DNA from 2 places in the Clostridium saccharobutylicum DSM 13864 genome. Region 2 is predicted to be linked to the other one. Evidence: riboswitches for the same ligand, from Rfam matches in the RefSeq annotation. Region 2 holds a riboswitch; the other holds the start of a gene.

Region 1 (16,009 bases), 1.0 Mb from region 2:
GAAGTTGAAATTAATGATCAATCTATTGGAATACTTGATGCAGATTGTCCAGATAAAATTTGTGTCCACTCTGGATTTATATCAGAACCTGGACAAATTTCAGTTTGTCTTCCTCATAAATTAATGATTGAAATTAAAAGCAGCAACAATGAAAAAAATCTTGATGTTTCATAAATATATTTGGAATTAATTTAGATATATTTGCTGTTATGTATACTTTTAACAATATTTATATCGATAGAGATAACGGTGAAATGGAGGTTAAAATGAAAAAAACATTTCGAATAGTTTTTATAGGTCTTTTAGTTTCTCAAGCTTTGGCACTTTATACAATTGAAAGTATGATTCCAGTACCTTTCATTGCTCCTGGTGCCAAACTTGGATTAACAAATTTAATTACTGTCATAGCTTTATACATATTAAATAACAAAAAGGATGTTTTTCTAATAATATTATTGCGGTTATTGTTATCAACTATATTCAATGGAAGCTTATCTACATTTATGTATGGTGCTGCAGGTGCAATTCTCAGTTATTATGTAATGATATTTGTTAAAAAATTTGGAAAAGATAGAGTGAGCATAGTAGGAGTAAGCTGTTCTGGAGCGGTATTTCACAATATTGGTCAATTAGTAGTAGCTTCAGCTATAGTTCAAAATATAGCTGTTATGCTCTATTTACCTATATTATCGATAGCAGGAATTGGTACAGGAATTTTTATTGGAGTGACTGCAAATTTTGTAGTTAAACATTTATCTAAGTTACCATATTTTAAAAGTCTGAATTTAGACTTATGAGGTGACTAAACGAAAGTAAGGGTACTCTGTTGCTCGATTGCTATAGAACATAGCTATGGATTTCTAACAGTAAGAGTTGCTCAATTCCTGCATGTTCCCCAGACAAGCAAGAATTGAACAACTTTTACTGAAGAAATACCTATAGCCATATTCTAAATGCAATGCTCGCAAAAGAGTACCCTTGCTTTCTGGTTTGGAATGTATTTCAAAGTTTAAAGCTAATTTATAATTTGTTGTATAAAATAGACTTTTTCGCATCCTTCTATAGATATCTAATTTAAGATTTAGACTTATAATTAGAATGTGTTCCCATACTAGAAATTACATAAGTTTAAGTTATTTATCTATAATTTAAGATATAAAATCAATAGATTTGTTTATAAAGATCTTTAACTTTTAGATTATTTTTCTTAGCCATGGATTTCCAACCATGATTGCCTGCAAGTTTAAATATAAGTTTAGACATTTTTGCATTAGTAAATATATTATTTATTGAATTATTAGAATTATCTTCAATATCATTTTTTAAAGTTAAGAAAGCGTTATAAACAGGTTTTTTCATACGAGAGTTTAAAGGAATGTTTTTAGAGCCTTTAAGAAATTCACCGCCACCTATACCAAGACCAAATCGCCAGTTAAAATTTATTCTCTTAGAATAATTTTTTAAAATATCAAGAGCTATTTTATTTTGAATGCCTTCTAAGAATCCACAATTAACAAGTCCATACATATCAATATTTGGAGTGTTTTTGTCTTTAAGAAAATCTTCAAATGTAGCAAGAAAATTTAACATTGTGCTTGGAAAACAATCTGCATATAAAGGGGAAATGAAAATAACTTTATCATATAATAAAAGCTCATTTAACGAATTCTCATTGTTAACAAGATTGCTTATATAGTATTCTTTTGATTTAACATTAGTACTTAATAATTTAGTTAATTCGTTTATAAGATAACTAGAAGTACCTTTTCCTTTTCTTGGACTTCCATTTATAATACATAAATTAATCATAGAATAAACCCTCCCTACAAATTTTTAAGTATTTTTTTAGATTCGGATATATCTTTAATTATATAAACTTCATAGTCTGGAATACATAAATTAATAGCATTTCTTCTAACTAAATCTTTAAAAGTTTCTTCTTCATCAAAAGTAATATTTTTATTATATCCTATTACAATAAATTTAAGGTCTTTTTTATAACGAGGAAGATGATGAAGCTCACCATTAACTGTTTGAAAAAAAGGCAATAAAATGCCTATTGATCTATCAATTACATTTTTTACGTAAGAAGTATAGCAGCCATATTTTATTTCAGTTAGAATTACAAAAGTATCACCTTCTAAAATATATTTTGGCATTTCTGTATAGGAATCTTCGATAATGCATCTACCTGGTGTCTTGAGCCAACAATTAAAACATCCTAAGCAACCATTAATATTATCTATCTCTTTTGAAAGTACTCTTGAATTAGGAGGTAACACAGATGTAAGTTCTTTTGAATCGTCAACATTTAAATCATGAATTAATAACATAGAAAGTCTCCTTTTTATTCACAGAAATATATACAAACTAACAAGTATATATTTGTTGAAATTTTATATTTATTTGTAATTTTTATATTAGGGTAATTTTAAGTTATATTTATTAATAAATATATGTTTACACTGTCAACTTAATGATAGAGTAGCACTTAAAGTTTACACTGTCAACATGTTATGATATTATATAGATTACAAATTTAATTTTTCATTAAAATCAAGTTTCTATTACTAAATTATTTTTGAATTATACATATGTTGCAATATGATTTGTGAATTGATTTATTTATACAGTACATAGTTTTAATGTAGATTTCAATTTTCAATATATATGTTAAAAATATTATAGATAATATAAAAAAAGTATTAATAATATATTTTGAATTTTAGTAAATTTATATATAAAATTTAGGAAAGAGGTTTTACGTATGCAGGTCGATAAGTATCATCACGGAGATTTAAAAGAAAGTCTAATAAAGATGGGACTAAAGTTATTTAATGAAGAAGGGGCAGAAAAATTTTCAATAAGAAAAGTCGCCGCAATGTGCAACGTAAGTCATTCAGCTCCATATAAACATTTTAAAAATAAAGAAGAACTGATTAATGCAATATCTGAATATGTATTTTATAACTTTAAAAACTCACTAAATGAAATCGTGGAGAAGTATAAGGATAATCCAGGTGAAAGAATTATACAATTGGGAAAAAAATATGTTGCTTTTATGGTAGAAAATCCAGATTATTTGAAATTTGCGTTTTTAACAAATTCAGAGTATAAAATAACTATAGAAAAAAATACACTAAAAAGTGAAGAGTGTGGAACGTTTAAAGTATTTGAAAATTGTGCTTTTGAATTTTTACAAAGTGTAAATGTTAAAGAAGAAAAATATGCACAAGACATAATTGCCATGTGGTCGATGGTACATGGGCTTGCTACGATGTTGTCAAATAAGACATTTACATATAAAGGAGATTATCTTAGTTTGGTTGAAAATATATTAAGAAATAATCTTAGATTTTAAATTGTGGAGCTAAAATGTAAAATTGATTTAAATTTATATAAAGGAGATTATTATTATGTATAATATGAAAGAAGAATATAAAATTGGATTAGATCATATTGATAAGCAGCATGAAAAGCTTTTTGAGTTGGCTAACAAAGCATATATGTTATTAAAAGATGAATTTGCTGTTGATAAATATGATAAAATAGTAGAAATAATAAATGAATTAAAGGAGTACACTATTTTTCATTTTAAATCAGAAGAAGAATATATGGAAAGTATAAATTATAAGGGATTATTTAGTCAAAAACTACAACATGAAAAATTTATTAATGTTCTTCAAGAATTAGATTTCAAGCAGATTGATGAAAATCAAGATGAAAGTTTGATAAAAGTGTTAGATTTTTTAAATGATTGGTTATCTGATCACATATTAATAAGTGATAAATTTATAGGAAAATAAGGAACAATCAAAAAAATAATAGTCTATTTTTTGCATTATAATCATATTTATTTAATAGATTACCATTAGGTAAACATATTATTTTCTTATTTGATTGTAAAAATATATTATAGACTAATTTATTTTGTTATAGATGTTGTTGTAATATGATTAATTAAGAGATATAATAAAATTAATAAAAAATATATCTTCAGGGCAGGGTTAAAATCCCTACCGGCGGTATAGCCCGCGAGCTTTAATTTAAGCAGATTCGGTGTAATTCCGAAGCCGACAGTATAGTCTGGATGAAAGAAGGTAACCTATTAGTATTTAAGAGTTTAGTTATTCTTATTTATTTGAATGTATGCCCTGATGTATTTAACATCAGGGTTTAATTTTTTTGTTAATGAATTTAAAATAAGATTATTTTCAAAGGCTAAATACTAATAAGCTACACCAGGAGATAACTTTTGGGAGGCAAAGAAAATGAATGAAAAAACAAGTAAACTAGTAAAAATTTCTTTATTATCGGCTATAGCACTTATACTTAGGTATATAGAATTTCCAGTATTACCACTATTCCCATGGCTGCAAATGGATCTAAGTGATGTACCAGCAATGTTAGGGACATTTGGTTTTGGACCAATAGTAGGAATAATAATTGAACTATTGAAAAATGTTTTAATATTAGGAATAAAGGGAACAAGCACTGCTTTTGTTGGAGAAGTTGCAAACTTTTTATTTGGAGTAGCACTATTAGTACCAGCAGGACTTGTATATCATAAGAAGAAAAGTAAGAAAACTGCTATTATAGGCATGATATTAGGTGGTATTTTCATGGAGGTAGTAGCTATTATAGTAAATGCATATTTCTTATTACCTGCTTATGGAATGAATATGGACAGTGCTCAACTTATGCAATATATTACTTTAGGACTATTACCTTTTAATGGAATAAAGTCTGTTATAGTATCAGTAGTAACATATGTATTGTATAAAAAAATATCTGTGTCAATATTTAAAGTTGAACCTAATTTTGGTGGTTCTAAAAATAGTGCAAAAACTATGTAAGTAGATTCTGCAACCAAGATAAGGACAGAGTTAGCAATCATAGAAAAGTAAAAATATAGTTTAAGAATTAAATTAAAAAATACATATAAATTGCAAAGAGATTTATATAGAATCTAAGCAATTTATATGTATTTTATTTTTTATTAAACTTATGCATATATATCTAAATAAGTGATATTTTTTAGTTGCTTAATCGCTTTACTATAAGTTTAAATGTTATTAAGAATTTTAACTTTCTCTTAGCCACATTAATATGGCATCTTCTTTATTGTCTTCATAATATCCTTTTCTAACTCCATCTTTTTTAAAACCATGTTTAAGATAAAGCTTTTGAGCATTTTCATTGCTAGCTCTTACCTCAAGAGTATAAGCAATACATCCCTTAGACTTACAGTATGTTAGCAATTCATCTAATAATTTAGAAGCAATTCCTTGCGTTCTATAGTTAGGGTGAACAGCTATATTTGTTATATGAGATTCGTCTAATATAATCCAAGTACCAACAAATCCTACTACTATATCATCACATCTTGCAACAAAGTAATGTGCTATTGGATTATTTAATTCTTGAATATAGGATTCCTTGCTCCAAGGAAGAGAAAAACTTAAGGAACTGATATCTAAAACTCCATCAATATCTTCCTCTTCCATTAAATCAACAGTTACATTCATTTCTTAATTGCATCCTTTGTTCATATTCTCTCTCAGCTTGTGGCTTCTTTAAATAGAATGGAGTGGAGTTAGGATCATCAAATTGACCATCTCTTAGCAATTTACTACCTATTTCACCTAGAGATGATGCACGAACTAAATTTAAGTGATTTGGAGGGAAGTAACAATTTGGACAATTTTCAATTAGATAATCTTTGTATTTATCTAATCCATCTCCAATAAATATTACTTTTTCTCCTTTAGACTTAATTATTTCTACAAGTTCATCCATATCAAGTGCAGAATAATCCATAAGTTTTTCAAGTGAACCATTGCAACTCTTATATAATGAAGTATAAACGCTATTTCTTAGAGCATCCATTATTGGACAGATAAGTCCATCAAAATTAGCAACGCTAAATGCTAAAGCGTCTAAGCTGGATAGGCTAACATAAGGTTTACCGCTTCCAAAGCTAAGTCCTTTTACTGTTGCCATTCCTATTCTAAGTCCAGTAAAGGAACCAGGCCCCTTAGAAACAACATAGCCATCAATATCATCAATAGTTAAATTATTAAATTTTAATAAATCTTCAATTATAGTCATTAATATAACAGAATGTTCTTTTTTATCATTCAAAGTAATTTCGCCAAGTAATTTATCATCTTTCATTAAAGCTACAGTTGCAACTTTAGAAGAGGAATCTACAGCTAATACAATCATATTGTCAGCTCCTTTATATAATTATATCTTTCTCCATAAGGAGTTAATATTATTTTTCTGTAATCTTCACCTTTAGCAAGATCTTTTTCTATATATATATGAAGTAAATCTTTAGGTAGAATTTCTTCTATATAATTTGCCCATTCTATAACAGATACAGCATCTGAAAATATGTAATCATCAAATCCAATAGCATAAACTTCATCAGGATCACTTACTCTATAAACATCGAAGTGATTTAATTTTAAACGTCCACTATCATATTCATTTACAATAGTAAAAGTTGGACTTGTAATAGTCTCATCTATACCTAAGCCTTTTGCTATTCCTTTTGTAATGTGGGTTTTACCAGTGCCTAAATCTCCAGTTAAACAGATTATATCACCAGCATTTAATAACTTTCCTAATTTTATTCCTAATTGAGTAGTTTCAGCTACACTATTAATTTCAAATTTCATGGAATACCTCCTTCAAACTTTTAAAGAGAATGAATGTAAGATAATTTTAGGCACATTTTGATTGTACCTTATATAAAATTTCTCATTCTTTTATTTTATATCAAATTTTCATAAAAGCAAATTAATAAATGTTATTATTGATTTATTTATCAAAGCTAGATAGAAATCTATAGTCCAGTTGTATAACAACCCAAAAAAAGAATAAAGAATAAAGTTTATTTCAGTAAGTTGTATGATAAATCTAAAATTGGGATTTATTTATCTATAACAACTTTACGAAATAGAATTTATGATGATTTTTAGAATATTCAATTGCAGTTTAAAGCTACATAAAATTGTAATAAATTTATATATATTTATTTGTAATTAGTTGGTATAATAGATGTAAATGCATATTAGAATTAAAATGATAGATAATTAATTTACATGAATGTTGACTTAAATTGATTTTTTCGATAAAATTTGGATGCACATAAAGTGAATTAATAAATAGTATAAGGTTAAAATAAGTATATAAATGAACGTGACAGATAAATAATAAATGTAAGATTGATTAACGTGAAAATAAAGTTTTTATGAAAAGTAATCTGATTTTTTCGGGGGTGACTTATTTTGAAGAAGATTACATTTGCTATGGTATTAATAACTATAGTATTGTCTTTAGGAATGAGTGTATTTTCAAGTCCTTTGCTAGCAAATACTGAGAATAAAAGTAATGCTGAAATGAGAGATAAATATTTAAATATAATGACTGTGAATAAGCCGCAATATGATATGGTAAAGAAAATTATAAAGGACAAGCACAACGTTCAATATATGTTTACTGATGAAAAGGAAATCAGTGAATTTAAATATAATGCAAGTGTTTTGGAAAACGTATCAAATATGGATTTATTTATATATTCTGGAGCTACTTTTGAACCTTGGGCTAATTCATTTATTAGTGAATTGACAAAAGGAAATCTAGGAATAATTAATTTATCCAGAGGAGTAAGACTTTTAAATTATGATGAAGGTGCAACTAAGGAAAATCCTTATTACTTTGAGGGTATAGACGAATATAAAATAGCGTTATGCAATGTAAAGGCAGCTATTGAAGATAGAGATCCTAAAAATAGAGATTTTTATGAAAAGAATTATAATATTGCAATTAAAGAATTTAATGATAAATTAAAATCTTATGATGATAAGATAAAATCGCTTAGTGACTATACATTTATAACATTAAATCATGATTTTGATTATTTGACTAAATCCTTGAACTTAAATATTAAAGAACTTAATAATCATGAACTGGGTGAATTTATAAAAAGCAATAATTTAGATCCTAAAAAAGTTATTGTTATAGTAGATGGAGAACAAGATCCAAAAATAAATTTGTCTGGATATAATACAATAAAGTTATGGAAATATTATGGAGATTGGTCTTTTGATGACTTGATTTTATATAACATAGATGAATTAGCAAAATGGGCAAAACCAGCAGATAAGAGTTCAACTGGAAGCGTGGCATAATAATTGTTAATTATAATATGTATTAAAAATTAAATTATATGTAATAATAATATATAGGTTATAAGATTCAACAAGTTTTTTAAAAAAAATAAAAAAACTTGTTGATTTATTTAAAATTATATTATATAATCGTTTATGTCGTGAAGGGGTATGGCTCAACGGTAGAGTAGTGGTCTCCAAAACCATTGGTTCTGGGTTCAAATCCTAGTGCCCCTGCCATAATTGTCGTAGCACAGTGTGTTACGGCTTTTTTTTATTTAAAAAAACTAGTTATTTATTAAATTGGTTTATACATATATTCTTCAGAATCGATCATAGCCATATACTAGTCAATACTATTTTGTGATCAGCAATAAGGGGCAAACTTTTTTGAGAAAAGAGAAAGTTTGCCTTTTTTGTGTTTTAGCAAAATAAATAATTTTAGAAGATAAATAATATTTGAATTAAAAAACATATAGCTATATGAAATAACTAATAGTTAATTTTTAAAGTGAAGATAATGAAAAATACGTAGAAATAAGTATGTAAATAATAAAAGTAATAAAAATAATAACTCTTTTTTTCAATTAAATTGTATAATATGTAATAATATTGTATTATAGAAATAGATGGGAGTGATGTTTTTTGTATTCTGTTATTTTAGTAGAAGATAATATTGAGGAAAGAAATATTTTAAAAAAAATGCTTCTTTCAATATCTGAATTTATAAAAATATATGAGGCCGATAGTGAAGCAACAGCTTTAAATATAATTCAAAATAATGACATTAATATGTTTTTAATAGACATTAACCTAAAACAATCTTCAGGATTAGATCTTGCGATGAAAATTAGAAGTATATCTAAATATGAATTTAGGCAAATCATTTTTCTAACAACTCATATGGCATATATTACACAAGCATTTAAGAAAACACATTGCTATGATTACATATTAAAACCATATGATCATAAAGAGGTACAAGTTATGTTAAATAAGCTTATACTTAATGAGAGCAGTTATAAAGATAAAGTAGAAGAGAAAGAATTAGTTATAACTTTGAAAAGTGGTATATATGTAGGAATTAAAATAAGGGAGATTATTTTTATAGAGGTTATAGGTAAGAATTGTGAAGTAAATACTATTAATGGTTTGTATATTGCTAATAATATGAGTCTAAAGAAGATTATGAAATTAATTGATTGTGACGATATTATCCAAAGTCATAGATCTTTTGCGGTAAATAAGGATTACATATCTAAAATAGAAAAGATTGATATTAAATTAAGTGCGGTGTATTTTAATAATTCTTCTAAAACTGCACTTTTAGGATATAAATTTAAGAATAATGTAATAGATGAATTCAAAAAAGGAAAAGTGATATTATGCTAGGCAATTTTATTATGGATGCTTTAGATACAACAATTGTATTTTGTTTATGGAAAACAATAAATAATAAAAGTAAAGTTAATGTATTTAAACAGTTGTTAGCTATACTTATTATTGCTAGTTTAGTTGCAGCAATTGAACAATTAAAACTTAATTTTATATTAATATATATAGTGTATATTACAGTATTAAAAATTATATATAACTCAAATTTAATAGAATGTGTATTAATATATTTTTTTATAATGCTTGTAGATATGGCTCTGCAACTAACATTTACAATAATTATTAGACCATTTATTACGAACTATACACTTAAAGGAATTGTTATAGAAGTAATAATATTAGTTATTTCCATTATTTTTTTAAAGCTAAATAAAAATAGGAAAATTACATTTGAAAAAATAAATAATAATATTTTGGTTTATTTAGCTTCAACTTGTATTATATATACTATGTTATTTAAAATTATTTGGGAATATGATTCTAATATAATTTTAAATAACATGTTTATTGTAGCAGTTATTTGGATTATACTGATATTTTGTCAAACGTTAACATATTTTCATATTATTGAAATAACAAAAGAAACAGAAAAGTTAAAAATATCTAATGAATATAATGTTGCTATAAATGAAATAGTTCAAGAAATAAAACAAAGACAACATGATTTCGTTAATTATAAAAATACAATAAAAGGTATGATGGAAGTTTTAGATGAAAAAGAACTGAGGGAAGCAATTTATAATTATATGAAAGATGAGGATGAATATGATTATAAGATAAATGAACTTATATATATTGATAATGCAGTTATTAAATCTATATTATATAGAAATATGTGTAAAGCTAAAAAATATAATGTTAATCTGCAATATAAAATAGAAAATAATGTTTTGGATGATATATTGAGTTATCAGGAATTGTCTAATATATTAAATAATTTATTGAATAATGCTTTTGACGAGGTAATAAAAGAAGAATGTATTAATAAAAATATTAAATTAGAAATTGTTAATAGAAATAAAGAATCTCATTTAATAATTAAAAATCAAATAGCTAATGTTAATGATCTTAATTTAAATGAGATGTTTGAAAGAGGTTTTTCAACTAAAAATATAGGTACCAGAGGTTATGGGTTATATAATGTAAAAAAAATAATTAATTTACATAAAGGTTTTATAAAGGTAAATATAGAATCCGGAAAAATTAAATTTGATTTTTATTTTAATAATTCTTCAGGATAATCTGGTTCACCATACATACCACCACAACTTGATTTTGATACTAGATTAAATAAATTAAGTAGTATGGCTGAAAAAATATTTATAGATTTTTGCATTTCGAACAACTCCTTTTATATTAACGATAATTAATTGAATGATTTGTATTAATATACTTAAAAATATACAATTATATATTTTAGAATCTGATAGTTTAAAAAATAATATAGACCAAAATGTAAGCGATATTAAAGATAATATCTTTAATGTCGTTTTATTTTTTATTGGTCTTTTTTCATTTTTACAAGGAGCATAAGTTAATGTAATAATGAATGATATTATAAAAAAAACTATATAAAAATTAATATTTAATTGTATAGCTGATTTACTAAATAGTAATATTGATAAAAAGTAAATTGTACTTACAATTAAACATGAAGTATAAGTTTTACAATGAATACCTCCCCCTAATGTTCTTGTTGAAATTAAAATAACAAAAATCAAGAAAAAAAGTGGTATTTCATTAAAAAACAAAAATATTATGAATATAAGTGATAATTTACTTATATCTCCTAAAATCACTTCTAAAGTATACTGCATTTTTAGTAAATCTGTTTTTGTTAAAGAACTATTATTTTTTTTTAAATGTTTACATATTAAAGTTGAAAAACTTTTTATCATTTTAACCTCTTTCATAATATTTTATATTGTATAAAAATACTATATATTAAAACAAAATTCAATAGAAATGACATAAAACGCAAAAATATAGGAATAAAAAGAAATAATAAGTTAATAAAGATAGTCATTAAGATTATATTTGCCATATAAACTATCAAAATTAATTTAGAAAAGTACTAGAGCTGTCTATAATATAAAAATGAACATTCAAAAAATAATCTAAATAATTTAATTTTGTAGTTCGTGCTATAATATACGTGAAATGTAAATATATATAAAACACAAGTTATGAGAGAGGCGGTATTGTAATGGGAATTTTTAATGGACTTTAATAGTCTATGTGTAAGAGTGAGTATTAAATCTCCAGTATAGACTATACAGAAAATTTATAATGTTTATTATTACTGGGAGGTAAGAAATGTCTTATTTTAAATATCAAAATTTTGATATTTATTACAAAGTATATGGTGAAGGAAAACCTTTAGTTATCATACATGGGGATACAGCTTCTTCAAAAATGTTTATACCAGAATTAAAATTCTATTCTAAAAATTTCAAGGTGATTTTGCTAGATTTAGTAGGACAGGGAAAATCTAAAAGAGTAGATGAATTACCTTTAAATTATTGGCATTTTAATGCAATGGTAGTTATTGGGTTATGCAAATATATAGGTGTTAACAATGTTAATTTATTAGGTACAAGCGGTGGTGCTATTGTTGCGTTAAATGCAGCATTAGAGAATTCAAACTTATTCAATAAAATAATTATAGATAGCTTTATGGGAGAAAATTTACCTTATGAGTTTGCTGAAAAAATTTTAGTTGATAGAAAAATAGCAAAAAATAAGTTAAGCTCAAAGTTATTTTGGTTTATGATGCATGGTTTTGATTGGAAATATGTTATTGATCAAAATACAAATTTAATTATGAACTTTGCAAGAGAAAAAGGTGATTTTTTCGAGTGTAATCTTAATAATATAAAAAATGATATATTAATTACAGGAAGTTTGAAGGATGATTTAATACCTAATATTGAAAATATATTAAAAAACATTAATTCGAAAATAGAAAATTCTAAATTAGTTATTTTTAAGTATGGAAATCATCCAGCTATGTTTAGCAATAAAAAAGAATTTAGAAATTTAGTGTTGAATTTTTTGATGTAAATTATTCATTTAAAACTACTCATTTATTAAACTAGAAGATTTAGTGATAAAGTCATATCTAGTTTTAGCTTCTATAACGCTTATGATTGCTTTAGTAAAATCATAGATAATTAAATTATATGTACAAAATTGCGTTGAAATAAATATTTAGTGATATATTTATAATTAAATTAAATGATAAAATATACTTTTTATTCTTAATTATACATGGTGAAAAATGTATTTACTTAATTTAGAAAAAGTGTAACTATATAATTACAAGTATAGTTACACTTTTTCTAAATTATAATAAGAAGTTATAGGTAGGGTAAATGTTTATTACAATATTATCGATTGATTATTAAAGTTATAGCAATGTAATTTAATAAAAAGGATAGATGTTATTATATAAATTTTTATATCTAATAATTTTTTAAATGTAATTCTATTATTGTAACATATATAGAAAAGGGAGGAATTATGTTAGTCTTAAAAGTAAAAAAATTAAAAAAAACTTATAAAAATAATACAAATAAAACTAATGCACTTAATGGTATTGATTTTACAGTAGGACAAGGTGAATTTGTTGGTATAATGGGACCATCAGGGAGTGGTAAAACTACTTTATTAAATGTACTTAGTGGAATATCAAAACCGACAGCTGGGGAAATTGAAATTTTAGGACAAAGTGTAAAAGATATGTCTAAGCATGAAATGACATTATTTAGACGTAAGCATTTGGGATTTGTATTTCAAGATTTTAATTTATTAGATAGTTTAACGCTAGAAGAAAATATTATGTTGCCATTAAGCTTGGAATCATATGAATCAGAGGAAAGGTATAAAAAAGTAAATAAAGTTATGACTATGTTTAATATAGTTAATGTTAAACATAAATATCCTTATTTGGTTTCAGGTGGGCAGCAACAAAGAGCAGCTATTGGTAGAGCTATAATTAATAAACCTGATATTATATTTGCGGATGAGCCAACTGGTAATTTAGATTGGAAGTCTTCCAATATTGTAATGAATTATTTTGAAAGATTGAATCTAGAAAATAAAAATACAATATTAGTTGTAACGCATGATCCATTTACTGCGAGCTATTGTAAAAGAATAATTTTTATTAAGGATGGATTAATTCATTCAGAGATTACTAACAATGATAATGATAAGCAAATATTTTTTGATAAAATATTAGAAAATCTCAATAATATTGGAGATGAAAAAGATGACCTTTAAGGAACTTTCAATAAGAATGTTTAAATCAAATATAAGAAGGTATACACTTTATTTTGCATGTAGTGGATTTATTACTATGGTGCTTTTTTTATACTTAACTTTGTATACAAATAAAGATTTTAACAATCCCTATAAAGTAGATAGTTCGATTTCAGGAAATCTCTTTGCCCCTACATTAGTTCTATTTATATTTGCCACTTGTTTCATAATTTATGCACATAATTATTTTATTAAATTTAGAAAAAAGGATTTTGCGCTCTTTATGATAATAGGGATGACTGAAAATGATATAAGAAAAATTATATTATTAGAAAATATAATAATTGCTATTATATCTGTTTTAGTTGGACTTTTTTTAGGAACATGTTTGTCAAAGGTATTTTATTTTGTTGTATCTCAATTAGCAAATTTGAAAATAGATTTTTCAATAAATTTAAAGAGTTATTTATATACAATAGTATTTTTAAGTTTGGTAAATTTAATAATGATATTAAAAAGTTGTATATTTATTCCACTTTATCAAATTATAAATTTATTAAAGGCTCAACATAAAGCTGATAACAATTTTTCTGGAAATCCTTTCTTTGGAGTTTTGGGCGTGATTTTTATGTTAATTCCATATATTCGCGTGTTTGATAATAGATTTTCATTTTCATTTTTTGCAGTTATATTAATAAATTTAATTGGATTATATTTGTTAATTTCTAATTTACATTGGTTTATTAAAAAATTCTTTAAATCAAACTCTTTTGATAATTTAATCTGGATAAATAATTTAAAATATTCAATAGGAAATTCTAAAAAAATTATTTTTTCAATAACTGCACTTATTGCTTCGATACTTTATTTTATAAGTTTTAGTTATTCAGCTAATGAATCCATTAACAACAATATTATAATACAAAACCCATATGATTTAGCTTATGCAGAAATATATGGAAAAAATGAAATATCGGAGGATACATTAAATAACACACTTAAAAGTAATGATGTAAAGGTAGAATCAATAAATAGCTTAGAAATTGTTGTACAAGGGTCTACAGTAATGATATCAGATAAATCATTAAATAATTTACTTGGAAGCAATTTTAATGTAGAAAGGGGCAAGTATATTTGTTTACTTCAAATAAATAGAAATGATGGTTATGTTCATAATGAACAAGAAATTGAAAATTATACCATAAATAATACAACATATATTTTACAAGAAAAATTAGAAAAAATATTATTTAATAAGATTCCAATATTAAATAATTCACATTATTTAATATTTAATCAGGATGACTATAAAGAAATAAAATCTTCAGTAAAATCAAAATATATAGGAAATGTTAAGTTCATAAATTTTAATGATTGGACTAAAACTGAAACTGTAGTGAATAATTTAACGGATGAATTAGAAAATTACAACAAAATAAATACAAAACAATTTTTTGGCAGTACCAATGATGACAGAAGACAATTTAAGCCAGTTTCAAAAATTATTGATTACAAATTATTAAAAGAATCTAGTCAATTTTTAACCTTTTTATTATGCTTTGTATTTATTTTATTTTTTATTTCTTCAAATTTAATAATACATTTTAAGCTTTTAACTGAATTTGATAACGAAAAAATTAAATACGAAAAACTTAATAAAATAGGGGTTTTAGAAAAAGAAATTTCATCAAATATTTCAAAAGAGTTAAGCATAATTTTTTTACTCCCATGCATTTTAGGTACGTACCTAGGAACTTATTGTATATACTCAAAGATAGCTTCAATTGGAATTAGCAATTTACATGAAATACGATATGCATTGATTACAGGTGTTGCTTATACAGTATTAGAATTAATATTTTATTTGTTTTATAAAAAGCATTATATAAATTTGTTGTTAAAATGACAGAAGAACTATATTCAAAACTAAATATTTATTTTAAAGTCTATGAGATAAAGCTATAATAGTATAAAATTACACTATTATAGCTTTAAATATAATTAATAAACTAATACGCAAATGGAGAAGACAATGAAAAAAATAGATTTAACTGAAGGAAAAGTAATAAATGTTATAACAGCTTTAGCTTTGCCTATAATGGGAAGTTCATTATTACAATTCACTTATAACTTGGTTGATATGTTATGGGTAGGTGGATTAGGCAGCAATG
Region 2 (16,009 bases):
ATGTTATAACAGGAGTAATTAAAGCTAATATACCATCAAGAATATCGTTTGCTGTTTCTTCACAAATAGATTCAAGAACAATCTTGGATAGTTCAGGAGCTGAAAAACTTCTTGGAAAAGGAGATATGCTTTACTATCCAGTAGGAGAAAGTAAGCCTTTAAGAGTTCAAGGTTGCTTTATATCAGAGGAAGAGGTTGAGCAGGTTATATCATTTATTAAGAGTGAACAAGGTGTTATAAATTATGAAGAAGATATAATTGATCATATTAATAATACTGCAGATTCAAAAGGCTTAGCAGCAGGAGAAGGAAATGATGATGTAGATGAACTTTTGAGTGAGGCAATAAATGTAGTGGTTGAGTATGAACAAGCATCGACTTCGTTTCTTCAAAGAAAGCTCAGAATTGGTTTTAATCGAGCATCTAGAATTATGGACCAACTAGAAGAAAGGGGAATTATCTCTGAAAAAGATGGAAGTAGACCAAGGCAAGTATTAGTTACAAAGCAGCAACTTCAGGATGAAAACAGCGACGAGAATAGCAATTAGGAACATTCAAATATAAAATTTAATTAGTATATTTGTTTAGTACAATAAGATATGTAATACTAGTGACTTGTAAATTATAGTGTTAATTTGCTATAATTAAAGCTACTAGAAAACAGGAGGATTTAAAGACTTGAACGGAAATAATATAGAAATTGTAAAAGATCAAATAAGAGTTAAGGCTAATCATGATAAATATAAAGTGGGAATGGTAAGTTTAGGATGCGATAAAAATAGAGTGGATTCAGAAATAATACTAGGTAACATGAGTACTGAATATGAGATAACTAATAATCCTAAAAATGCAGATATAATTATAGTAAATACATGTGGATTTATAGAAAGTGCTAAACAAGAATCTATAGATACAATACTAGAAATGGCAGAATATAAAAATTCTTATAAATGTAAATTGCTTATAGCTACAGGATGCCTTACACAAAGGTATGGCGAAGAATTAGGTCAATTAATACCTGAAATAGATTTAATGCTTGGTGTTAATGATTATAATAAAATAAATGAGTTTATAACACAATTTATACAAGGAAATAAAATGGCAGAAGAACTTTTGGGTTATTCTGATGAAAATATAAATGAAGGAAAGAGAATTCTTACAACACAAAAAGAGACTGCTTATATTAGAATTGCAGAAGGATGTAACAATTTTTGTACATATTGTATAATTCCTAAAATTAGAGGGAAATTTAGAAGTAGAAGAATTGAAAATATAATAAATGAAGCCAAAGAACTAAGTAATGCTGGAGTTAAAGAATTAATTCTTATAGCTCAAGATACAACTTTATATGGTAGTGATATATATAATAAAAAGAGTCTTCATATATTATTACAGGAATTATCTAAAGTTGAAGGAATAAAGTGGATAAGAGTACTCTATTGCTATCCTGAAGAAATTTATGATGAACTTATAGATGAAATTGCAAACAATGATAAAGTTGTAAAATACTTAGATTTACCAATACAACATATAAGTGATCATATTTTAAAACTTATGGGAAGAAAAACTACTAAGCAGACTATATTAGGTAAAATAGATAAGCTTAGACAAAGAATTCCAGGAATGATAATAAGAACTACTTTTATTGTTGGTTTTCCTCAAGAAACTCAAGAGGACTTCAATGAAATTAAGGATTTTCTAAAAGAATACAAACTTGATAAAGTAGGGGTGTTCACTTATTCACAAGAAGAAGATACTCCAGCTTCTAAAATGGATGGACAAATATCCGAAGAAGTAAAGAAAAATAGAGAAGAAACATTAATGTTATTACAAAAAGATATATCAGAAGAGTTAAATAAATTGAAAATTGGAAAGTTATATGATATTCTTGTTGAAGGATATGATGGAGAATGTTATATGGGAAGAAGTTATGAGATGGCACCAGATATTGATGCGAATGTATTCTTTAAATCATTAGACAGCATAGAAATTGGCACATTTATTAGAGTGAAAATAACAAAAAATATGGATTATGATTTAGTAGGAGTTGTTGTTGATGAACCTTGCAAATAAATTAACTTTAATTAGAATAGTTTTAGTTCCTATATTTTTAATATTTATAGCAACTAAACAAATACCCTATGGAAGTGCAATTGCAACTTTCATATTTGTATTAGCTTCAATAACAGACAAATTAGACGGATATATTGCTAGAAGTAGAAATCAAATAACTAATTTTGGGAAATTTATGGATCCATTAGCAGATAAATTATTAGTTACTGCAGCGTTAATATCTTTGGTTGAATTACATATAGTACCTGCATGGGCGGCAGTTGTTATAATTGCACGTGAATTTGCTGTATCAGGTTTGCGCTCAATAGCCGCAGCACAAGGAAAAGTTATTGCTGCCAGCTGGTGGGGAAAAATTAAAACTGTAATACAGATAATAGCAATAATTTTAATGCTATTAAAGGTAAATATACATGATATACGTTATGTTAAACAATTAGTAGCTAGCAATTATTACTTTAAAGAATTTTTTAACATAGTACCATATGTAATGCTTATGGTGGCAGTTGCTATAACTTTAGTTTCTGGTTACGACTATTTTAAAAAGAACAAAGATGCTGTAGCTATAGATAAGTAAGAATTATATATTTAAGAATATTAATTAAAATAAAGTTGAAAAAAATATGTTTAGAAATATTAAATATGGATATAACTTTAGATGGTTCCTTCTTTTGTATATAAAGAAGGGGCTTTTCTTAGAATTAATTATTGACTATAGTATATAATTAATTTATAATCAAATAAGAACATAAGTTCGATGAGAGGAAGGTTGTATTATGGGAATTATAGATGCGGAAAAATTAAAAGCCATTGAAAGCGCAATGAGTCATATAGAAAAGCAATTTGGAAAAGGTGCAGTAATGAAATTAGGAGACCATAATATTTCTAATATGGATGCTATTTCAACAGGATGCTTAGATTTAGATATATGTTTAGGAATAGGTGGAGTACCTAAAGGAAGAATTATTGAAATTTATGGACCTGAAAGTTCAGGTAAAACTACAGTTGCATTACATATAGCTGCAGAATCACAAAAGAAAGGTGGAGCAGTAGGATATATAGATGCAGAGCATGCATTAGATCCTAGTTATGCTCAAAAACTTGGAGTAGATGTTGATAGCTTAATAATATCTCAACCAGATACAGGAGAGCAAGGTCTTGAAATTGCAGAAGCTTTAGTACGTTCAGGTGCAATTGATGTTTTAGTAATTGACTCTGTTGCAGCATTGGTACCTAAAGCAGAAATTGAAGGCGAAATGGGAGATTCACATATTGGTCTTCAAGCTAGACTTATGTCACAAGCATTAAGAAAATTAGCAGGAACATTAAACAAGACTAATTGTGTTGCTATATTTATAAATCAATTAAGAGAAAAAGTTGGAGTTATGTTTGGTTCTCCAGAAACAACAACAGGAGGAAGAGCGCTAAAGTTCTATGCATCAGTAAGACTTGATATTAGAAGAATAGATTCTATAAAACAAGGAGATACTATTATTGGCAATAGAACAAGAGTAAAAGTCATGAAGAATAAGGTGGCACCACCATTCAAACAAGCTGAATTCGATATTATGTATAATGAAGGTATTTCACGAACAGGTAATATTGTTGATGTTGGAGTTAAAGAAGAGATAGTTCAAAAAAGTGGAGCTTGGTTTTCATATGGTGATATAAGATTAGGTCAAGGAAGAGAAAATGCTAAGATATACTTGAAAGAGAATCCTGAAGTAGCATTAGAAATAGAAAATAAAATTAGAGAAAAATATAATCTTCCAAAAGCAGAATTATTTAAAGAAGATTCAGCAAAAGAAGATAATAATGATAGCAAGTCAGATACAAAAAATACCGAAAAATAAAATATTAAAAATTACAAAATATAGCTACAGGTATGTTAATTAATATCTGTAGCTATATTTAGAATATTCAAGTATAAATCAGTATAATGAAGGATATAATCAATATATGGGCAAACTTGACATAATTTTATTTTTAATATAGAATGAAAAGGAATACTGGTTTATCATTATTCATAATGCAGTGAGAAGAGTATGACACCTACTTACTTTCTTGTTAGTATAAATGAGAAATTAATAAATTAGGAGGTGTTTATGTGGAACTAGCGGTAATGATATTAATAGATTTAGTTGTCTTATTAATATTAGGAATAGTGGTTTATAAAACAATTCAAAATACAACAAAAAATAAAATAGAATCGCTTGAAAAAGAAGCGGAAGAAGTTCTAGAAAGAGCTAAAAGAGATGCTGAATCTACTAAAAAAGAATCAATCCTTGAAGCAAAAGAAGAACTTCACAAATTAAGAAATGATTTTGATAAGGAATCTCGTGAGAGAAGAAATGAGATTCAGAGGCTTGAAAGAAGAGTAATTCAGAGAGAAGAAGCACTTGATAAAAAAGGTGAGATTCTTGAGAAAAAAGACGAAACAATCAATCAGAGAATGCTTGAAGTAGATCAAGTAGAAGCAAAGGTACAGGAGCTTTATGACGAAAGAAGAGCAGAATTAGAAAGAATTTCAGCTCTTTCTAGTGAAGAAGCTCGTCAAATTCTTTTAGATGAAATTAGAAAAGAAATTACACATGATACAGCTTTAATGATAAAAGACATTGAAGGTAAAGCAAAGGAAGAAGCAGATAAAAGAGCAAGAGAAATAATTACAACTGCAATTCAAAGATGCGCTGCTGATCATGTGTCAGAATCAACTGTACACGTTGTTGCACTACCGAATGATGAGATGAAGGGTAGAATAATAGGTAGAGAAGGAAGAAACATTAGAACCTTAGAAACTTTAACAGGAGTAGATTTAATTATAGATGATACTCCGGAAGCAGTCATTCTTTCTAGCTTCGATCCAATAAGACGTGAAGTCGCAAGAATGGCACTTGAAAAGTTAATAGTGGATGGCAGAATACATCCAGCAAGAATCGAAGAGATGGTTGAAAGAGCAACTAAGGACGTAGAAAATAGTATAAAAGAAGAAGGGGAACAAGCGGCCCTTGAAACTAGCGTACATGGATTACATCCAGAAATTATAAGACTTCTTGGTAGATTAAAGTATAGAACTAGTTATGGTCAAAATGTTTTAAAACATTCTATAGAAGTTTCATACTTAGCTGGTTTAATGGCTTCAGAGCTAGGTTTAGATGTTACTCTAGCTAAAAGAGCAGGATTGCTGCATGATATTGGTAAAGCGGTTGATCAGGAACAAGAAGGACCTCATGCTTTAATTGGTGGGGATCTTGCTAAGAAATATCATGAATCACCATTAGTAATAAATGCAATAGCAGCCCATCATTCAGATGTAGAAATGCAATCTCTAGAAGCAGTATTGGTTCAAGCAGCAGATGCAATATCAGCAGCTAGACCTGGTGCAAGGAGAGAAACATTAGAAGCATACATTAAGAGATTGGAAAAGTTAGAGGAAATTGCAAATTCGTATGAAGGTGTAGAAAAGTCATATGCCATTCAAGCTGGTAGAGAGATTAGAATTATGGTTAAACCAGAAAAAGTTGATGATATTGGCACAATTGAACTAGCACATAATTTAGTTAAGAGTGTTGAAGAGCAACTTGAATATCCAGGACAAATTAAAATTAATGTTATAAGAGAGACTAGAGCAGTGGATTTTGCTAAATAGTTACAATAAAGTATGTTTTGTTTAATAACAAAATATACTTTATTTTTTATTTATGAAAATAAAAAATAAAATTTAATATTTTTTATTTTTTAAAAGGAATTTCCAAAATTATATAGAATATATTATAATGTAAACGATTTGCATAATAGATTGTAGGAGGAATAATAAAAATGGAAGTATTAAAAGTATCAACAAAATCAAATCCAAATTCTGTAGCAGGAGCCCTTGCAGCGATTATAAAAGAGAAGAATATAGCTGAAATTCAAGCTGTGGGAGCAGGTGCAATTAATCAAGCTGTAAAAGCTATTGCCATAGCAAGAGGCTTTATTGCCCCAAGTGGGAAAGATATTGTTTGTATACCAGCTTTTACAGATATACAAATAGATGGAGAGGAAAGAACAGCTATAAAATTAATTGTACAGCCTAGATAACAAAATTAGCGTTAATTCAAGCAACAACAATTAATTTTTAAGTTGAAATTATTTATAAAAACGTTTATACTATAATAGTTAAATGCTATATTTATTAATTTTTTTGTAAAGAGGTGTATATTAATGATAGCAAAAGAAGCTGTTGTAAAAAACGGATCAGGTCTTCATGCTAGACCAGCAACATTATTAGTTAAGAAAGCTTCATCATTTAAATCTGACGTTAGTATAGAATATAACGGTAAGAAAGCAAATGTAAAGAGCTTAATTGGAGTTTTATCTTTAGCAGTAACTAAAGATGCAACAATTAAAGTTGTAGCTTCAGGAGATGACGAAGCTTTAGCAGTTGAAGAAATTGTTAAATTAGTTGAAAATTTAGAAGACTAATATACAATGCTAGGTTCCATATTTTAAATATGGAACCTTTTCTATTATAAATTACAAATATATAAGCAAAAAAGCTACAACAATAATTAGTGATAAAGATTTGAATTAGCCTTTTGTTTAATAATTTAATAACTTATATATTGATTAAATATGCTTTTAATATAATTATAATTTAAGAGTTATTTAATCATCACTATCTATATAGTTACATTTGAATACTAATGTAGATAGGTTTATGGCACTCACCAAAATAACTACATAAACAAGTCGTTCAATTAGTGGAGCCTCTCTAAGTAATATATCGATTAAATTAAAATCAAATAATCCAATTAATCCCCAATTTATAGAACCCATTAAAACTAATAGTAAAGATAATTTATCAAAGAAATTCAACTTGTACATAAAATTTCACTCCAATCTTTAAAAAACTGAAAAATTAAAGATAATATATAAAGGTTATAATTTTAACAATTAGATTAATCTTAGAAGGTATACTTTAGATAGTATATAAATCTAGGCATAAAAATATAAAATAAGTAAATGTTTTTATTTGTAATTATGTTTAATATATATGTTGCAATGTGATTTATTTATTCCCTAGTGATGCTGTACATAATTTCAATGTACAATTCAATATTTAACATATATATCTTAAATATAATGTCTAATATATATATATGATTTTTGATTACAATAATAACAAAAAGTTTAATTTAAATAAAAAATATTAATTATAGAATTCTAATTGTTAATGTAAAGTATAAATTATGTGCGAGAAGTACAAAGTATAATATATATTATTGTAAAATTATAAAATTCCATGAGCAAAAATGAAAAAAATATGTTATAATACGAATGATGAAATAAAAAAAATAAAATATATTCGTGTGGAGGTTTTTTAATGAGAAATTTATATAGCACACCTTTAAATTCAAGATATGCATCTAAGGAGATGAGTTTCATTTTTTCAGACGATATGAAATTCACAACATGGAGAAAATTATGGGTAGCACTTGCAGAAGGTGAAAAAGAATTAGGATTAAATATTACTGAAGAGCAAATCAAAGAACTTAAAGATCATATAAATGATGTGAATTATGAAGAAGCTGCAAAAAGAGAAAAGGAAGTAAGACATGATGTAATGAGTCATGTATATGCATACGGTCTTCAATGCCCATCTGCTAAAGGAATAATACATTTAGGAGCCACATCTTGTTATGTTGGTGACAATACAGATGTTATAATAATGAGAGATGCTTTAAATTTAATTAAAAATAAAATTGTTACAGTTTTAAATCATTTAAAGAATTTCGCAATAGAATATAAGGATATGCCGACATTAGGATTTACACATTTCCAACCAGCTCAGTTAACTACAGTAGGTAAGAGAGCAACTCTTTGGATGCAAGATTTAGTTATGGATGTGGAAAATATTGATTTCTTATTATCAACTTTAAAACTTAGAGGAGTTAAAGGTACTACAGGAACTCAAGCTAGTTTCATGGAACTTTTTGATGGAGATGAGAGTAAAGTAAAAGAATTAGACCATATAGTAGCAAAGAAAATGGGATTTGATAAGAGCTATGGAGTTACAGGGCAAACTTATCCAAGAAAACTTGATTCAATAGTTTTAAATACTTTATCAGAAGTTGCTCAAAGTGCTTATAAGTTTAGTAATGATTTAAGATTACTTCAAAATATGAAAGAAATGGAAGAACCATTTGAAAAGAATCAAATAGGTTCATCAGCTATGGCATATAAGAGAAATCCTATGAGAAGTGAAAGAATAAGTGCTTTAGCTAGATATGTTATAGTTGATGCATTAAACCCAGCGATAACAGCAGGAACTCAATGGTTTGAAAGAACATTAGATGATTCAGCAAATAAGAGATTGTCAGTTGCAGAAGGATTTTTAGCATTAGATGGAGTATTAAATCTTTACATAAATATTGCAGAAAATATGGTTGTATATAACAAAGTAATAGCATCTCATGTTCAAAGGGAATTACCATTTATGGCTACTGAAAATATAATGATGGAAGCTGTAAAGAGAGGAAAAGATAGACAAGAGTTACATGAAAAAATTAGAGTTCATTCAATGGCAGCTGCCCAAAGAGTAAAAGGTGAAGGGTTAGATAATGATTTAATAGATAGAATAATAAATGATGAGTCATTTGGTCTTACTAAAGAAGAAATCTTATCAGTTATTGATCCAATCAAATTTGTTGGTAGAGCACCAAGCCAAGTTGTTGAATTTATAGATGAATATGTAAATCCTATCATTAAAAATAATGAAGAAGCATTAAAAATTGAAAGTGAAATAACTGTTTAATTTTTAATTTAAATAATATCAAGTATATAGAAAATATAACAAGCTAAAAGATAGTACATATATATTAGGCACATGAAAATAAATAATAAGTCCAAATTTGCTATGGAAATAGAAATAGGTTGGTAAATGGACTTGTTATTTTTTTGAATGTGCCTTAACCAATGATGAAAAGTTTACCTATAGTATCTCTGTTAAGAAAGCTTATTTATTTAGTGTTATATATAATGATATGTTAGCAAAGTATTAATTTTTTGTTTTTTAGGTTGATATCTTAAAAACTATAATAGTAAAAGTTGATTAATAACAATTTAATAGAATTTGACAGCTCTAAGTTTGTGATAAATTATCGGAAAAACAGCACTAAGTGGATAATTTAGTTTATTATAACTATGACAGCAATATAAATAATCACCGTTTGTTAGTTCATAAGTAATGAAGCCTGTGTGACTAAACCTATCTGTTTTAGGAGAATAAAATTGTATTAAACATCCTTGAGATAAGGTATTATTTTCAGGAATTTTATATCCTATGTTATTAGAAATTAAGTAAGAATATAAATTTTCAACTCTTATCCAAGGGTAAGTATATGGTTTCCATGTATTAGTTTTATTAATACCTCCAGCATTAATGATTTGAGAGGCGAAATTACTACAATCACCGCCTATATTATCATCAAAATATTTATAATTTGGATTTGGATTTAAAGCAAATTGTTGAGCGTAAGCACAAGCATCTGCAATGTTAAAAATGGAATTTCTTTTACTGTTTTCTAATTTATCGGTAACTACATTGAATTGTTTATATAATGACCTTATATAAGTAAGTTCTTTAGCATAAATGTTATTATAATTAATGGAAGGTAATCGTCGTATGTTATCTAAATCAATATTTAATATATAATCATATAGAATTGGATTTTCTTCCTTTTCGATTAAAAATTGCACTTTGATTTTATTATTTGAATTTTCTATAATAAGTATATATTCTTTAACACTCGCAGAAATCACATCATTTAAAAAAGGTTTTATTAAAAATGATTGTTCTAAAGTAAATTTCAATTTTAAAAATATATTATTCTGATGTAAGATTTTATATTTGTATTTAAATTTTATATTTTCTATAGAATAATTGAATTTTTTCCTCAATTCAAAATTTAGTAGCTTTTTTAATAAAATCTCTTCTGTTATATCTTGATTTAAGAAAGAGTCTATATCTTGTAAAACAAAATGCAATTTATCATAAGGAGTAGAGAGTAAATAAGACAATTTGTATAAGTTTTCATATAACATATAAAATTCCTAATAAAAATTATTTTCTAGTATATATTTATGAATGCATAGATAAAATATATGTTATATTTTAATGAAAAGATATATTTTAAAGTATTACATTAAATATGAGCTAAGAGATTTATGGGCGAATTAAAAAAGGTTATTTTATTTAATGGGTGGATATAATTATAATTAATGTGCTATAATTACAAAGTGAATTTGATTTAGGCACATGAAAATAAATAACAAGTCCAATTTGATGTTGATATTTTGTATCAGGCAAGGAGGCAAAGTGCTATCATAGCAAGTCTATTAGGTCAATTTAATGACGTAGCATGATGGAAAATAGGCAGGCCAATTGAGTTGTTATTTTTTGGATGTAGCTTATAATAACATATGCATTTTTATGTAGAGTTATATGTAATTTGAAATAAAAAATATGAATTTGGTGAATTTACTTGCAAATAGTACTTATTGTAGGATAAAATCAAATTTATGAAAGATTTTTATAAAGGAGCTATCAAAAGCAATGCAAGAATTATCTAACGTAATAGCTGGCAAGTATGAAGAAATAATTGAAAAGATTAAAAGTTTTTCAGATGAATATCTTAATGAAGAATATAAAAATATTTGTGTAGCAGCAGCTGAAACACTATGCTTAAATAATGAAGAAGTAATAAAAAAAGGAAAAAGTTTTTCATGGGCAGCAGGAATTGTACATGCAATAGGAACCGTAAACAATTTATTTGATGCAAAAGAACAACCTTATATTAAGGCTTTGGATTTATATAAGGAATTTGGAGTTAGTAATAGTACAGCTACTAATAAGTCAAAAGAGGTAAAAAAGCTGTTAAATTTATCAAAGGAAAATATGCGATGGATTATAGATGCAGAAGGAAATGTGTCAAGTAAAGAAGTTGCTGTAACAACTGAGGCAGTAAATGCAGAATTTAAAGATCAGCCCCTTAAAGTTATAATTGATAAAAACTTTGTAATTGCGCAGAGAATAATAAATTATGCATGGCATGAAAAGAACTATAAAAATAAAGCCAAATTTGCAAAGGAAGCTTTAAAAATATATGAAAATTGTCCAGATGCATATATCATTTTATCAAAAGATTCTAAATTGAATGATAATGAAAAGAAAGAACTATTAGAAAAAGCAGTTAAAGCTGGTCAGCATATGTTGAAAATAGAGAATTTAGAAAATGCAGATTTTAAGGTTTTAAGTTTAAAAGTATCAGAACCATTTTTTGGAGCTAAATATACTTTAGCTATGCACTTATGGAGAATGAATCAAAGAGAAGAGGCAATACAAAATGCCTTTGATGTAGTTAAGTATGATAAAAAAGATAATTTATTAGTTAGAGGAATATTATCTAGCTGGTTATTGATTGAAGAAAAATATGATCAAGCAAAAGATCTTTTAGAAAAATATGAAACTGACTATTTAGCACATATAAATTATAATAGAGTTGCATTATTTTATAAGACTGGCAAGCTTAAGGAAGCTGAAGGCGCGCTAAGAAGAGCTTATAAGAGAAACCCTTTTGTAATTGAATATTTATTAAAACAAAAGAGAGTGCCAAATGTGATACCAAGCATTCCTAAAATAGGAGATGAAGCAGAAGCTATGGTATATGCAAATTTGGGATTACAAGTATGGAATGATTCTCAAATGATACATTGGCTTAAGGAAATGAAAAGAGATTTCGATATAATAAATTTTAAGTAACACTTTACAAATATAAAAATAAGTGGTAATATTTAAATATAAATTTAATAACGTATCTTCAGGGCAGGGTTTGATTCCCTACTGGCGGTTATAGCCCGCGAGCTTTTATTTAAGCAGATTCGGTTAAATTCCGAAGCCAACAGTATAGTCTGGATGAAAGAAGAAAGTAATTACATAAATCATATTAGAATATTTTTTTGATATTATTTAATTTGTTCTATTTAGGCCCTGAACTTTTATAGTTCAGGGTTTTTTTATATTAAATATAGTTTATTATTTCATATATAATTAACTATAGTCTTAAATTTAATATCATTGTATATATATTATAAGAAATATTAATATGAATAAAATAATTATTTTTATGATTTTAAACTCTGAAGATTTATCTTTAGAGTTTTTTGTTTCTATGAAATTATAATAAATTAAAATTTGTGAATAACTTTTAAAGAGCACAGAAGCACATAGTCTGTGGAGCAGATTTTTTCCTTAGAAGATTTAATATTAACTAAAAAAACTAAGAGATTAAAAAAATGATAGGATTTTTAACAACTATTCGTTTTAGAATGGTTACGTATTTAATAAAACAAACATACATACATTCATTTAATTTAGTATAACCTACATAGATGTAGAAAGGAGAGGGAATTAATGAATGAAATATATATGAGGAGAGCATTAGAGTTAGCTAAAAATGGGATTGGAAAAGTTAATCCAAATCCATTAGTTGGTGCTGTTATAGTAAAAAACGGTGAAATAATAGGAGAAGGTTATCATGAATGTTATGGAGAAGCACATGCAGAAAGAAATGCAGTAAAAAATGCAGTTGAGGATGTAGAAGGAAGTACAATTTATGTCACATTAGAACCATGTGCACACTATGGAAAAACACCACCATGTGTAGATTTAATAATTGAAAAAAAGTTTAAAAAGGTCGTAGTAGGAATGCTTGATCCTAATCCATTAGTTGCTGGGAAAAGTATTGAGAAGCTAAAGAATAATGGAATCGATGTTATAGTAGGAATAATGGAAGAAGAGTGTAAAAAGATAAATGAAGTATTTTTAAAATATATAACTGAAAAGATTCCTTTTGTAGTTTTAAAAAGTGGAATTTCTCTTGATGGTAAAATAGCAACTGTAAGTGGAGAATCAAAATGGATTACATCTAAAGAGTCTAGAGAAGATGGACACTTTTTAAGAAACGGATTATCAGGAATTATGGTTGGTGTAAATACTATAATATCAGATGATCCAGAACTTACATGCAGAGTGAAAAATGGAAGAAATCCAATAAGAATTGTTGTAGATACAAATCTTAGAATACCACTAGAGTCTAAGGTTGTTAAAAATAATGATGGACGAACTATAATAGCTACTACTAAAAGAGCTGATGAAACAAAAAAGAAAAATTTAATAAATCTTGGAGTTAAGATTATAGAAGTTTCCGAAAAAGAATCTAGAGTTGATTTGAAGGAGCTTATGGTTAAACTCGGTCAAGAGTCCTTGGATTCAATTTTAATTGAAGGAGGAGGAACATTAAACTTTTCAGCATTAAAAGAAGGAATAGTTGATAAAGTGAGATTTTATATAGCACCTAAAATTTTAGGTGGGGAAAATAGCAAAAGTGCTATAGCAGGAATTGGTTTTTCACAACTTGAAGAAGCAGTGAAGTTAAATAATGTTACTTATAGACAAATAGGGGATGAACTAGTAGTTGAAGGATATACAAAAAGTTGAAAATGTTACGAGTAACATTAATGAATATACAATTGATGCAAAACAAATAATAAATACAAGGTGTTCTTAGAAAAGGAAGGTGAGTGTGTGTTTACTGGAATTGTTGAAGAGGTTGGTATATTAAAGGAAATTACAAAAGGAAGCGAATTTGGAGTAATAGAAGTTCAATGCAGCAAAGTTTTAGAAGATACAAAGATAGGAGATAGCATAGCAACAAATGGAGTATGTTTGACAGTTAAAGAAAAAAATAGTGATTCTTTTAAAGCAGATGTAATGGGAGAAACGTTAGAAAAAAGCAGTCTAGGAGATTTACGTAGTGGTGATAAATTAAATCTAGAAAGAGCATTAAAAGCTAGTGATAGACTAGGGGGGCATATTGTAAGTGGACATATAGATGGAATTGGACGGATAGTTTCAATTAAGAAAGAAGCAGATGGCACATGGTTTACAATAAGTGCTTCAAAAGATGTTTTAAAATATATTATATATAAAGGTTCCATTGGAATTGATGGAATAAGTTTAACTGTAGCTTATGTAGATAATGAAATTTTCAAAGTTTCAGTTATACCTCATACTTTAGAAAATACTATTTTAATAAATAAAAAAATTAATTCTAAGGTAAACTTAGAATGTGATTTAATAGGAAAATATGTAGAAAAATTATGTGGCAAAAAAGACGAAGTAGAAGAAGAGAAAAAAAGCAATATTACAATGGAATTTTTAATGGAAAATGGATTTTGATATATGAAAATACAGTTATAAATCTGCAATAACAAAAAATAATTCAGTAGACAAATTAATTATATTATTAAGATGAATAGATTTAATTAATGTATGAGTTAAATTAGAAAAGCTTAAATATAAAGGGGATGCGAAAAATGAAATTTAGTAGTATTGAAGAAGGTATAAAAGATCTTAAAGAAGGAAAAATGATTATAGTTGTAGACAATGAAGACAGAGAAAATGAAGGGGATTTAGTTATTCCAGCAGAAATGGCTACAGGAGAAAATATTAATTTTATGATTAAGTATGCAAGAGGTCTTGTTTGTGCACCTATAGAAGAGGAAATTGCAATAAAATTAGGGTTAAATCCTATGGTAGAAAGAAATACAGATAATCATGAAACAGCTTTTACTGTAGCAGTAGATCATAAAGATACAACAACTGGAATATCAGCTTTTGAAAGAGCTTATACAATAAACAAACTTGTTTCTTCAAATGAACCAATGGATTTTAGAAGACCAGGACACATTTTTCCATTAATTGCTAAGAAAAAAGGTGTTTTAGAAAGAATAGGACATACAGAAGCTTCTGTAGATTTAGCTAAACTTGCGGGATTTAAAGGTGCTGCTACAATATGCGAAATAGTTAATGATGATGGAAATATGGCAAGAAGAGATGATTTAATGATTTTTGCTAGAGAACATAATTTGAAAATCTTAACTATATCAGATCTTATTCAATATAGATTAGAGAATGAAGTAAGTGTCTCTAAGGAAATAGAAGCTAAACTTCCAACTAAATATGGAGATTTTAAAATTATAGGATTTGAAGAAAGAGGCACAAATAAATGTCATGTGGCATTAGTTAAAGGGGATATTACTACTGATGAACCTGTTCTTACAAGAATTCATTCAGAATGTCTGACTGGAGACGCTCTGGGTTCGAGAAAATGTGACTGTGGAGAACAGTATGCAGCATCTATGGAAATGATAGCGAAGGAAGGCAGAGGTATGCTTCTATATATGAGACAGGAAGGTAGAGGCATAGGTCTTTTAAATAAACTTAAAGCTTATGCGCTTCAAGATAAGGGCCTTGATACAGTAGATGCCAACTTAGCATTAGGGCTTGAGGAAGACGCTAGGGACTATAAAGCAAGTGGCGATATGTTAAGAATACTTGGTGTAAATAAGGTTAGATTGATCACTAATAATCCAAGTAAAATAGAGGGTTTAACAAATAGTAATATTGAAGTTGTAGAGAGAGTGCCAATAGAAATGCCTTTAAATGAAAATGATGAATTATATTTAAGGACTAAAAAAGAAAGAATGAATCACTTATTAAATATATAAATGAGGAAATTTCATAATTAAATTATACCAATATAGGGTTATATGTATATTCTTATAAAAGACAATACATTCTAGCTGACTGTTAGGAACAATCAAAAAATAATAGATCATTATAATTATATATAAATTATTAAAAATAAAATAATATTTAAATTTAGGAGGAAAAAATAAATGAATACATTTGAAGGAAAGTTAATTGCAGAAGGATTAAAGTTTGGAATAATAGTAGGAAGATTTAACGAGTTTATTGGAGGCAAGCTTTTAGATGGTGCCTTAGATGCACTTAAAAGACATGGAGTTAAAGAAGAAGATATAGATATTGCATGGG

Evidence for each region. Region 2 has a riboswitch for FMN ahead of ribD (bifunctional diaminohydroxyphosphoribosylaminopyrimidine deaminase/5-amino-6-(5-phosphoribosylamino)uracil reductase RibD). Riboswitches for the same ligand answer to the same signal wherever they lie in the genome.
Region 1: it holds a riboswitch for FMN, as region 2 does, so the genes downstream of both, CLSA_RS02785 (ECF transporter S component) here and ribD (bifunctional diaminohydroxyphosphoribosylaminopyrimidine deaminase/5-amino-6-(5-phosphoribosylamino)uracil reductase RibD) in region 2, are expected to answer to the same signal.

Annotation. Positions count from the first base shown of each region.
Region 1 covers NC_022571.1:586,981-602,989, forward strand. Annotated here, with positions in the region: gene CLSA_RS02755 (NusG domain II-containing protein) at 1-174, shown strand, start outside; gene CLSA_RS02760 (Gx transporter family protein) at 267-797, shown strand; gene CLSA_RS02765 (hypothetical protein) at 1,162-1,809, opposite strand; gene CLSA_RS02770 (flavodoxin family protein) at 1,824-2,333, opposite strand; gene CLSA_RS02775 (TetR/AcrR family transcriptional regulator) at 2,768-3,361, shown strand; gene CLSA_RS02780 (bacteriohemerythrin) at 3,417-3,806, shown strand; FMN riboswitch at 3,989-4,106, shown strand; gene CLSA_RS02785 (ECF transporter S component) at 4,272-4,856, shown strand; gene rimI (ribosomal protein S18-alanine N-acetyltransferase) at 5,085-5,528, opposite strand; gene tsaB (tRNA (adenosine(37)-N6)-threonylcarbamoyltransferase complex dimerization subunit type 1 TsaB) at 5,512-6,228, opposite strand; gene tsaE (tRNA (adenosine(37)-N6)-threonylcarbamoyltransferase complex ATPase subunit type 1 TsaE) at 6,225-6,686, opposite strand; gene CLSA_RS02805 (metal ABC transporter substrate-binding protein) at 7,299-8,201, shown strand; tRNA gene CLSA_RS02810 (tRNA-Trp) at 8,346-8,420, shown strand; gene CLSA_RS02815 (LytR/AlgR family response regulator transcription factor) at 8,826-9,572, shown strand; gene CLSA_RS02820 (ATP-binding protein) at 9,566-10,816, shown strand; gene CLSA_RS22745 (cyclic lactone autoinducer peptide) at 10,792-10,911, opposite strand; gene CLSA_RS02825 (accessory gene regulator B family protein) at 10,871-11,488, opposite strand; gene CLSA_RS02830 (alpha/beta fold hydrolase) at 11,892-12,638, shown strand; gene CLSA_RS02835 (ABC transporter ATP-binding protein) at 13,098-13,859, shown strand; gene CLSA_RS02840 (FtsX-like permease family protein) at 13,876-15,744, shown strand; gene CLSA_RS02845 (MATE family efflux transporter) at 15,871-16,009, shown strand, end outside.
Region 2 covers NC_022571.1:1,626,380-1,642,388, forward strand. Annotated here, with positions in the region: gene CLSA_RS07095 (DNA translocase FtsK) at 1-548, shown strand, start outside; gene rimO (30S ribosomal protein S12 methylthiotransferase RimO) at 754-2,073, shown strand; gene pgsA (CDP-diacylglycerol--glycerol-3-phosphate 3-phosphatidyltransferase) at 2,057-2,647, shown strand; gene recA (recombinase RecA) at 2,847-3,923, shown strand; gene rny (ribonuclease Y) at 4,178-5,719, shown strand; gene CLSA_RS07120 (stage V sporulation protein S) at 5,890-6,150, shown strand; gene CLSA_RS07125 (HPr family phosphocarrier protein) at 6,274-6,534, shown strand; gene CLSA_RS07130 (DUF378 domain-containing protein) at 6,718-6,936, opposite strand; gene purB (adenylosuccinate lyase) at 7,436-8,866, shown strand; gene CLSA_RS07140 (amidase domain-containing protein) at 9,175-10,011, opposite strand; gene CLSA_RS07145 (DUF6398 domain-containing protein) at 10,667-11,872, shown strand; FMN riboswitch at 11,923-12,041, shown strand; gene ribD (bifunctional diaminohydroxyphosphoribosylaminopyrimidine deaminase/5-amino-6-(5-phosphoribosylamino)uracil reductase RibD) at 12,524-13,609, shown strand; gene CLSA_RS07155 (riboflavin synthase) at 13,697-14,350, shown strand; gene CLSA_RS07160 (bifunctional 3,4-dihydroxy-2-butanone-4-phosphate synthase/GTP cyclohydrolase II) at 14,488-15,681, shown strand; gene ribH (6,7-dimethyl-8-ribityllumazine synthase) at 15,853-16,009, shown strand, end outside.